3 regions of the Pseudoalteromonas sp. NZS37 genome follow, and region 2 is predicted to be linked to each of the others. Evidence: predicted binding sites of a transcription regulator. Region 2 holds the regulator's gene; each other region holds the start of a gene.
The links. The regulator sigma-54, encoded in region 2, starts transcription at its own class of promoters, with help from an activator protein. The targets are predictions, from matches to a motif close to GTTGGCACGNNNNTNGNNT.
Positions count from the first base shown of each region.

Region 1: the regulator sigma-54 is predicted to act here: its motif matches at 1,686-1,704, upstream of I6F47_RS09560 (BON domain-containing protein).
Region 3: the regulator sigma-54 is predicted to act here: its motif matches at 1,050-1,068, upstream of I6F47_RS09800 (DUF2726 domain-containing protein).

Region 1 covers NZ_JADYXL010000004.1:281,423-284,708, forward strand. The annotation lists gene I6F47_RS09555 (mechanosensitive ion channel family protein) at 1-519, shown strand, start outside; gene I6F47_RS09560 (BON domain-containing protein) at 1,292-1,612, opposite strand; gene srmB (ATP-dependent RNA helicase SrmB) at 1,885-3,111, opposite strand; gene I6F47_RS09570 (tRNA1(Val) (adenine(37)-N6)-methyltransferase) at 3,187-3,286, shown strand, end outside.
Region 2 covers NZ_JADYXL010000001.1:491,850-495,135, forward strand. The annotation lists gene lptB (LPS export ABC transporter ATP-binding protein) at 1-540, shown strand, start outside; gene I6F47_RS02235 (RNA polymerase factor sigma-54) at 610-2,109, shown strand; gene hpf (ribosome hibernation promoting factor) at 2,135-2,422, shown strand; gene ptsN (PTS IIA-like nitrogen regulatory protein PtsN) at 2,427-2,879, shown strand; gene rapZ (RNase adapter RapZ) at 2,898-3,286, shown strand, end outside.
Region 3 covers NZ_JADYXL010000004.1:326,698-329,983, reverse strand. The annotation lists gene folE2 (GTP cyclohydrolase FolE2) at 71-991, shown strand; gene I6F47_RS09800 (DUF2726 domain-containing protein) at 1,108-1,704, shown strand; gene mtnN (5'-methylthioadenosine/S-adenosylhomocysteine nucleosidase) at 1,827-2,534, shown strand; gene I6F47_RS09790 (cobalamin biosynthesis protein CobD/CbiB) at 2,535-3,286, shown strand, end outside.

The DNA of each region.
Region 1 (3,286 bases), on a different contig from region 2:
TCAATACATTCTATAAACCTACGTAACACGCTAATAGAGAGCTTTTACGGGCAACTAATACTTGTACCAAATAAAGTATTATTTAGAAATGTACTAAAAAATTACACCACGCTAGGTATAAGACGTATAGAAGTACCCGTAGGTATTTCGTACGGCGACGACATAGAAAAAGCAAAAGACGTTATAGTCGATAAAATTAACGAATTTGACTTTGTAATACGCAAAGATGAAACCGCCGTATACGCTGAAGGCTTTGGTGACAGCAGCATCAACTTACTGGTGTGGTTTTGGATTAAATACCCAGGCGAGCCTGACTTTATGACGGTACGCCATAAAGGTATAGTTGCCGTTAAGCAAGCACTAGATGAAGCTGATATTAGCATTCCATTCCCAATTCGTACGCTCGACTTTGGCATTAAAGGGGGCGAAAAACTCGATGCTATGATTAGCGATAAAATAAGCCAGCAGTCACCAAATAAAGACAGTAGCGACGGTACTGACTCTAGCCAAAGTGAGTAATTTAGTTAAAGCTCATTAGGCAAAAGCATTGGGAAATAGTTACTTAACAACAGCGCATTTTTACAGAGTAAAAATGCGCTGTTGTTTTTTATAAACGGATTATTAGCTAAAAGTTTAAATATCTAGTGTTATGTTTATTGAATATAGGAGTGTTTAATAAGTAAAAGTAGTATTTATCCACCGACTTCCTTACTGCCTTTGCGGCAAACTCTGAAATAACGCTTCCATCTATTTCAATAACTAAATCATCCTCTTTCAGTCCCGCTCGATCGGCTGAAGAAACAGTGTAAACTTTTACAATATTAACTGAGTTTATTTTAGGGCTAAAAAAATCAGAGATAGCCACGCTAGCATCAAATCCAAATCACTCTTCTTCAGCATTACAAAGACTGAATATAAGCAATAGTGTAAAAATTAGGGCGTCATTTTTAGCCTCTTTTTACGCATAACAAGTTCGTAGAGTTGTGCGCTTATATTTATAAGTTAAACAGTAACCAAACGATCTATTGGCTCAATTGTTTACATAGCTGTACTACAACGAGGATGGTAACTAATGCTGACGTAACTTGTTCTATTAGCCAAGCTACTAGTATGTTTGGTATTAATGGGATCTATCGCTTTTGTGGGAGGAATAATTGCATTACATAGGTTTTATTTTATCTTTGTGCTCAGCAAAACTTGCCTTAAACAGGGTATAAAAAAGCGCAGCTTGTGTTGGAGTAACAAGCCGCGCTTATGAATTAGTTATACAAATAAGTTTATGTGGTGCGTATTAAATAACGCTAATTTTATTACGAATGATTTTAACCCCATCCATATTTTCTAAAAACTTTTGAGCTAGTGCGCGCTGAAAACCAGTTTGTGCTTCACCGTATAAATCTACTTCACCATTTTTTACCTGCACACGAATATCACTTAACGCTAGGTTAGGATTAGTTCGTAGGGTGTTGGTGATAGCTTGTTGTAAGTTAGGTTGAGTGGCTACACTGCTTACTACGGCCATGTTGGTTGCTGCACTTACTTTTGTAGCGCAAGCTAATAAAAATAAACAACAAAATGATACTAAAGCGATAGTTAACTTGAAGCGGTTCATAACTTAATCCTTACATTACGGTGAATAGTGCAGCCACAATATGGAAATTCCATCGGCTAGGTTATCTTTGTAGTTACAATTTCGGTGCCAATATTAACGCTATGAAATATAAGGGAATTTTATTAAGTGGGAATTCAGGTGGGCAAAAATTACATTTAAATGAGTATGAGTTACATGCTTGGGTTACATATGTAACAGGTACAAACAGCAGAGCCAGCAAGGCTTGCATTAAAAAGCCGACAAAAGTCGGCTTAGTATAAAAATGTTTTAGGTTACTTTTTCTTTTTAACCTTAGCCTTTTTCTTGGCTTTCATTTTTACTGGATCTTTACGCTTTTTAGCTGGTGGCTTAGCTTCTTTATGCTGTGGCTCAACACCTCTAATTACACGGCGTTTTAATTTTTGTTCAACGTAGCGCTCTACTTTATATAAAATACCAATATCGTGTGCTTCAACTAGCGATATTGCTATCCCTTTTTTACCAGCACGGCCAGTACGACCAATACGGTGTACATATACGTCGGCAGTACGCGGCATATCAAAGTTAATAACGTGGCTGATGTCAGATACATCAATACCACGTGCAGCTACGTCGGTAGCAACTAATATGCTTGTTTTGCCACTGTGGAAGTTTTCCATGGCTTTCATACGTTTGTCTTGTGGCATTTCGCCGCGTAACCACGCCGCTTTTACATCATTAGTTGTAAGTTCGCCAATCAATGTTTCTAAGCGTTCGCGAGTTTTAACAAACACAATCGCTTTAGTTACGTCAGGATTTTTTAGCGTATTAACTAATAATTCAAGTTTGTGATGATAATCGTCGGCTAAATGTACCCATTGGTGAATTTTAGCCTTTTCTTTACGTGACGATTCGGCTTCTAATAGAGCTGGGTCGTTTAATGTTTTTTCAGCAAACCTTTCTACGCTGTCACCTTCAAGTGTTGCTGAGAATAAAAAACATTGGCGACGATTTTTAGCTTCGTCACAAATACGGCTCATTTCTTTTTTGAAACCCATATCTAACATGCGATCTGCTTCATCAATAATAAGCATTTCTACGTGTTCAGCATGAAAGTTTTCGGTTTCTAGGTATTCCATTAATCGACCTGGTGTGGCGATTAAAATATCGTTATTTTTTTCAAAAATTTCTTTATGCGTGCCGTAGTTAATACCGCCTGTTACTACACCAATTTTTAGGTGTGTGCGTTTAGCTAGCAGTTCACATTGTTCATGAATTTGATAAGCCAGCTCACGAGTCGGGGTCATAACGAGTACGCGCGCAAAACCAGGGTCACGACGTGGGAAATCCAGTAAGTACTGAATAGCCGGAATTAAAAATGCCGCTGTTTTACCTGTACCAGTAGGCGCAGATGCTAAAATATCGCGCCCCTGTAGTGCTTCAGGAATAGCTTGTTGTTGAATGCTGGTTGGCGTCTCGTAGCCCATTTTATTAATGGCATCGAGTAGCTTGTTATCAAGATCAAATTCAGAAAATTGCATAGAGTGTCTAAAATAAGGGACAATTACCCTGATTATACGCGCTATGCTGCGCTTGGTGAATGAAAAGGTGAAAAAATGTCTGGTTTTGTATTTAAACAATTTAAAGTTGAACACGACCACTGTGCAATGAAAGTTTCTACCGATGGTATTTTGCTTGGCGCATGGGCTAATTTAA
Region 2 (3,286 bases):
GACGATAACGATATTACTCTTTTACCTATGCATAGTCGTGCTAGATTAGGCATTGGCTACTTACCGCAAGAGTCTTCAATATTCAGAAAGCTGACTGTTTATCAAAACTTAATGGCCATTTTAGAAACGCGCAAAGAGTTAAATAAACAAGCTAGAGAAGACACTCTCGATAAATTATTAGATGAATTTAGCATACAACACATTCGTGATAGCCAAGGTATGGCATTGTCAGGAGGCGAACGTCGTCGTGTTGAAATAGCACGTGCGCTGGCAGCAGATCCTAAATTTATATTACTGGATGAACCATTTGCAGGTGTTGACCCTATTTCGGTATTAGATATAAAGAAAATAATAGAACATCTTAAAAATCGTGGGATTGGTGTATTAATTACCGATCATAACGTAAGAGAAACCCTTGATGTTTGTGAAAAAGCCTACATTGTTTCTCATGGGGAGCTGATTGCATCAGGTACTCCAGAACACGTATTAAATGATAAAACAGTACGCGATGTTTACTTAGGCGAGCAATTTAGGCTGTAACATTTACGCCATGTCTTTAAGCATCTGCTAGTATTAATTATAACAACATAAAAGGATTGTTAGAGATACATGAGGCAATCACTACAGCTGCGCATGGGCCAGCAACTTACAATGACTCCACAGCTGCAACAAGCTATTCGTTTGTTGCAACTCAGTACATTGGATCTCCAGCAAGAAATACAAGAAGCTCTCGACAGCAACCCGCTATTAGAGGTTGAAGAAGCAGACTATTCAGAAGACGCTGCAGGTAAAAACGAGCAAAAAGCAGATACAGATGACATAACTGTTAGCGCATCTGCCGATGATGCTCCAAGCGAATACGAACAAGATAGTGGTGAAGCACTTGCAAAAGACACGCTAAGTGACGACATGGCTATGGATGTTAGTTGGGATGAGTACATGAGTGCCGCCCCAGCAGCATCATCGGGTCCGATGCCTGAAGACGAATCAATATACCAAGGTGCCTCTACTGAAACGCTCCATGAGTATTTAATGTGGCAGTTACAACTAACGCCATTTAGCCCTACAGACGAAGCTATTGCTATTGCTATTGTAGAAGCCGTCGATGATTCAGGTATTTTAACACTAAGCTGCGAAGAGATTTTAGAAAGCTTTAATCAAGAAAACGAAGATGATAACGAAGTCGAACTTGATGAAATTGAAGCTGTATTAAAACGCATCCAACTGTTTGATCCTGTTGGTATTGCTGCACGTAGTTTACAAGAGTGTTTGTGTATTCAGCTTAACCAGTTTGATAAAGAAACACCTTACATTAATGAAACAAAAATGATTTTAACCGAGCATATTGATTTATTAGCTGCTCGTGACTATCGTACATTAATGAAGAAAACTAAGCTCAAAGAAGAAGAGCTTAAAGAAGTAATGACATTAATACATACTCTTAGCCCTAAACCTGCAGATACTATTGTAAGAGAAGAATCTGAGTATGTTATTCCTGATGTGTCAGTTAAAAAAATTAAAGGCCGCTGGGTTGTTGAGTTAAACCCAGATAGCATGCCTAAAATTCGTGTTAATAGCCAATACGCGGCAATGTCTCGCACTGTAAAATCCAGTGGTGACAGCCAGTTTATTCGCTCGCATTTACAAGAAGCTAAATGGTTTATTAAAAGCTTAGAAAGTAGAAACGACACGCTATTAAAAGTAACAAATTGTATTGTTAAGCAACAACAAGGCTTTTTTGAACACGGTCCTGAAGCCATGAAACCAATGGTTTTAAATGATGTTGCTGAAATGGTAGAAATGCACGAATCAACAATTTCGCGCGTAACAACCCAAAAGTATATGCACACACCCCGTGGTATATTTGAGCTTAAATATTTTTTCTCAAGCCATGTAAGCACCGAAAACGGTGGTGAATGTTCATCTACAGCAATCCGTGCGCTTATCCGAAAATTAATCGCAGCAGAAAACTCAGCAAAACCATTGAGTGATAGCAAAATAGCGGATATATTGGCTGAGCAAGGAATTAAAGTAGCGAGACGTACAATCGCAAAATACCGCGAATCTCTGGCTATTCCACCGTCAAATCAACGTAAAAGTTTGATTTAAGACGCAAAAAAAGAGGGTAATGCTTATGCAACTAAACTTAACTGGTCGTCACGTAGAATTAACCGATTCACTAAGAGACTATATTAATACCAAATTTGCGAAGCTAGAAAGACACTCTGATCATATTAATAATGTTCATGTCATTCTCGATGTAGAAAAATTAAATCAAAAAGCAGAAGCCACCATACACGTAAGCGGTGCTGAGTTATTTGCCTCTACAGAACATCAAGATATGTATGCCGCCATTGACTCGTTGATCGACAAGCTCGATCGACAAGTAATTAAACACAAAGAGAAGCTTGCTCGACACTAATATGATGAAATTAAGCTCACTTATATGCCAGGACTGCAGCAAAGCTGCGGTCCTTTTTAATAGCAAAAAAAGAATTTTAGAGTTCATTAGCGAACTTGCTCACGACAAACTTCCGTATTTACCGCAACAAGATATTCTTAATGCTTTAATGAGCAGAGAGAAACTCGGTAGTACAGGTATAGGGCGTGGCATTGCCATTCCTCATGGAAGAATGAGCGGTGCAGAAGAGCCTTTGGCTTTAGTACTCGTTAGCGAAACTCCAATAAATTTTGATGCAATCGATAATCGCCCTGTTGATATTTTCGTCGCACTCATCGTACCAGATGGCGATAACCAGCAGCACTTAAAGACTCTAGCAACCATTGCTGATAAACTAAACAACAAAGATTTTTGTAAACAGTTACGCAGTGCAAAATCAGATACTGAGCTTTACCAAGTTATTGTCAATCAATCATAGTTTTATAAAGGGTGTTAAATGGAGTTAATTATCATAAGCGGCCGTTCTGGTTCTGGAAAGTCGGTTGCTTTACGCGTTGTAGAAGATTTAGGTTATTATTGCGTAGATAATATTCCAGTTAACTTGCTTCCTTCATTAGTTCGCAGTGTGTCTGATAGCTATGATAAAATTGCGGTTAGCATTGATGTGCGGAACATCCCTAAACAACAAGATGAATTTAACGATATTCTTGAATACTTGCCAGGTTTTGCAAACCCTACGTTATTTTATTTAGATAGCGACGATCAAACATTGATCAAACGTTTTTCTGAAACTCGTAGATTACACCCACTATCAATTGACTCGTTGCCTCTTGATTTAGCCATCAAAAAAGAAAAAGAATTACTTGATGTATTAATCACCCGCGC
Region 3 (3,286 bases), on a different contig from region 2:
ATCATTTCAGCAATAAATTATTTAGTGTAAAATGCCCCGCTTTATTATCTCCAAAATACGAGTAGCGCACATGCAAACCAATATGCCAGATATAGCAGACACTGCACCCGCTTTACAAACAGGTAAATTAGACTGGGTTGGCATGGGCGAAATCGAACTGCCATTTATTTTTGAGTCACGAGACTTATCTCCAGTTACAGTAAATGCCAAAGCTCGTGCATTTGTAAATTTGCATAAAGAAGATGCCAAAGGCATTCATATGTCACGTCTATTTTTAGCACTTGACCTGCTTTCAACTGAGCAGCAAGTCAATCCGCAAACAATAGCGCAAGCACTCGATACTTTTATAACTAGCCACGAAGGGCTGAGCGATAAAGCACAAATTGAATTTAAATTTGAATTACCGCTACGCCGTAAATCACTATTAAGTGGTAAAGCGGGCTGGAAAAGCTACCCAGTTGTACTTACCAGTACAATTGAAAATAACATTATTAGCTACGAGCTAACTGTAGATGTTACCTATTCTTCAACGTGCCCTTGCTCTGCAGCACTTGCGCGCCAGCTTATACAAAACGCGTTTAACGAAAAGTTTAACCAAGAAACCTTAAGCCAAAAAGATGTGCACGAATGGCTAGGCACTACACAAGGCATAGTCGCTACACCTCACTCGCAGCGCTCTATTGCCAACGTAAAAGTAAAGCTTGACAGCAATATTCAAGAATTTGACGTAGTGACTCTAATAAATACCCTCGAAGCTGAACTTAAAACGCCTGTACAAGCGGCAGTAAAACGCGAAGACGAGCAAGAATTTGCCCGTTTAAATGGTCAAAATCTTATGTTTTGTGAAGATGCAGCGCGTAAAATTAAAGCTTTATTAGAAACAGATAATTACAGCGATTACTGGCTGCAAATAAACCATTATGAATCACTCCATGCACACGATGCTGTAGCTATTGCGGTTAAAGGTATTGAAGGTGGATACAAAGCTTAATAGCTACATAGTTTTAGCTTTTATAAACAGTTGGTAATTATTTTATAACTCATACTTTTTAGGCACGTAAATTGCTTTATTTGAGCAGTGTCAATTTGTTGTTATGGAGTTACCGTATGGAATTCGCTTTATTATTAATTCTAGTATTAGTTGTCGGGGCTTCTGTTGTTGCGTCAAAATTTAATGACGATGGCGGAAACCCGTATCCTTTTACCCGCAAGCAAACTGTTTTTACGCAGGTTGAAGGCGCTTTTCTAAATCTTCTCGAGCGTGCTGTAGGCGATCAATATAAAATTGTTAGTCGCGTTAAGCTAATTGACGTTATTGACTGTAAGCAAGGTCTTTCTATTAAATCTAAACGTGCTGCTTTAGCTAAAGCTAAAAATAAGCAACTCGACTTTGTATTAATCGATAAAGAAAAACTAACTATTGTTGCGGCCGTTGACCTAGTTAACAATGCCAATAAAGATGGCCACAAAGCTCAACGCGACTGGTTTGTAAACGGTGCACTAGAGTCTGCGGGCATTCCACATATTCGTATGAAAGTTAAATCGGGCTACCGTCCTTCTGAAGTACGCGATGCAATTATGTTTAAACTTGGTAAGCCTGCAGCAACACAAACGCAGCGCCCTGTTCGTAATCGCTCACATAAGCCAGCGGTACTTTCACCTTCTCAAGCCAAAGCACAAACAACTGCTTTAGCTGAAATTTAAAAACCAAATTAAATACTCTCCTAAAAAGTATTTAAAGCGAGCTCATAAACAAGCTCGCTTTTTTGTTTTTTATTGCTAACTTCACGTATAATCAAGTGATTCAAACTCAGGAATTAAACATTATGAATGTTGGTATTATTGGCGCAATGGAGCCAGAAGTTAAAATTTTACGTGAAGCGATGCAAAACCCACATATTTTAACTAAAGCAGGTTTCACTTTTTATACTGGTGAATTGGCTGGTAACACAGTAACACTTGTTCAATCTGGTATTGGTAAAGTAGCATCAACAATTGCAACTACCTTACTGATTGATAACTTCAAACCTGATTGCGTAATTAACACAGGCTCTGCCGGTGGATTCGATCCTTCTCTAAGTGTTGGCGACGTAGTAATTTCGTCAGAAGTACGTCATCACGATGTAGATGTTACTGCTTTTGGCTACGAAATTGGCCAAGTACCACAAATGCCAGCAGGTTTTACAGCACACCCTAAATTAGTTGAAGCAGCACAACAAACAATCGAACAAATCAGTGATGTTAAAACACTTGTTGGCTTAATTTGTACTGGTGACACATTTATGTGTGACCCTGTGCGTATCGATAAAGCACGCAGTGATTTTCCTACAATGCTTGCCGTTGAAATGGAAGGCGCTTCAATTGCACAAACGTGTTTTACGCTTAACACACCATTTGTTGTAATTCGCTCAATGTCTGATATAGCAGGTAAAGAGTCACCACAATCATTTGAAGAATACCTAGAAACAGCATCAATCAACTCATCTAAAATGGTTGTCGCACTTTTAGAAAAGCTAACTGCAGTGTCTCTGTAAATGCTTAGCAATATTGTTCAAAACCACTTGGACTTTATTGCCTTCATACTAGCGCTCCTTGCTGAGCGCTTTATTCCCCTTATTAGCTGGTATCATCCTAATACAGCGTTAAATGCTGTTTTTAGTGCTATTGGCAAGCGCATATACAAAAGCAAAGAACCTAAAAGCTATCAATATTTGGCAGCTATACTCGCAAGCACGCTCATTTTAAGTGTCATTCTCATTATTGTAGTGCTACTACTCGAGTTTGCTTTTTACCCTGAATTACTCGCAGGTCTTATTTTATACTTATGCTTAGAAAGTAAGAGTATTGATAAAAAAGCACTTCGCATTGCAAAGCTAACTAAACAAAATCAAAAATCGACAGCACGCGAATTACTAAAACCACTGCTTGCCCGTGAAGTTAATAGGCTTTCATCTCCTGGTATTATTAAAGCATTAATTGAAAGCTTAATACTGCGCACTGCTCGATACTATTTCGTAGTTATATTTATATTTTTAGCCTTTGGCCCTATTACTGCCCTCGCCTATCGATTGCTTACTTTAATACAACAAGCCTGGCGTAGTGATATATCCCCAAATAGCTACTTTTTAAAACCGCTTAAAACTCTCTTGTTTATTATTGAGTATATTCCAATGCGCTTACTCGCTTTAACTATTGCAGCAAGTAGAGCGAGCAAAAAAAGCATGCACTACATAAAGCATTATGGCAGACATTTTTACCAAACAAATACAGGTTGGCTACTAAGCAC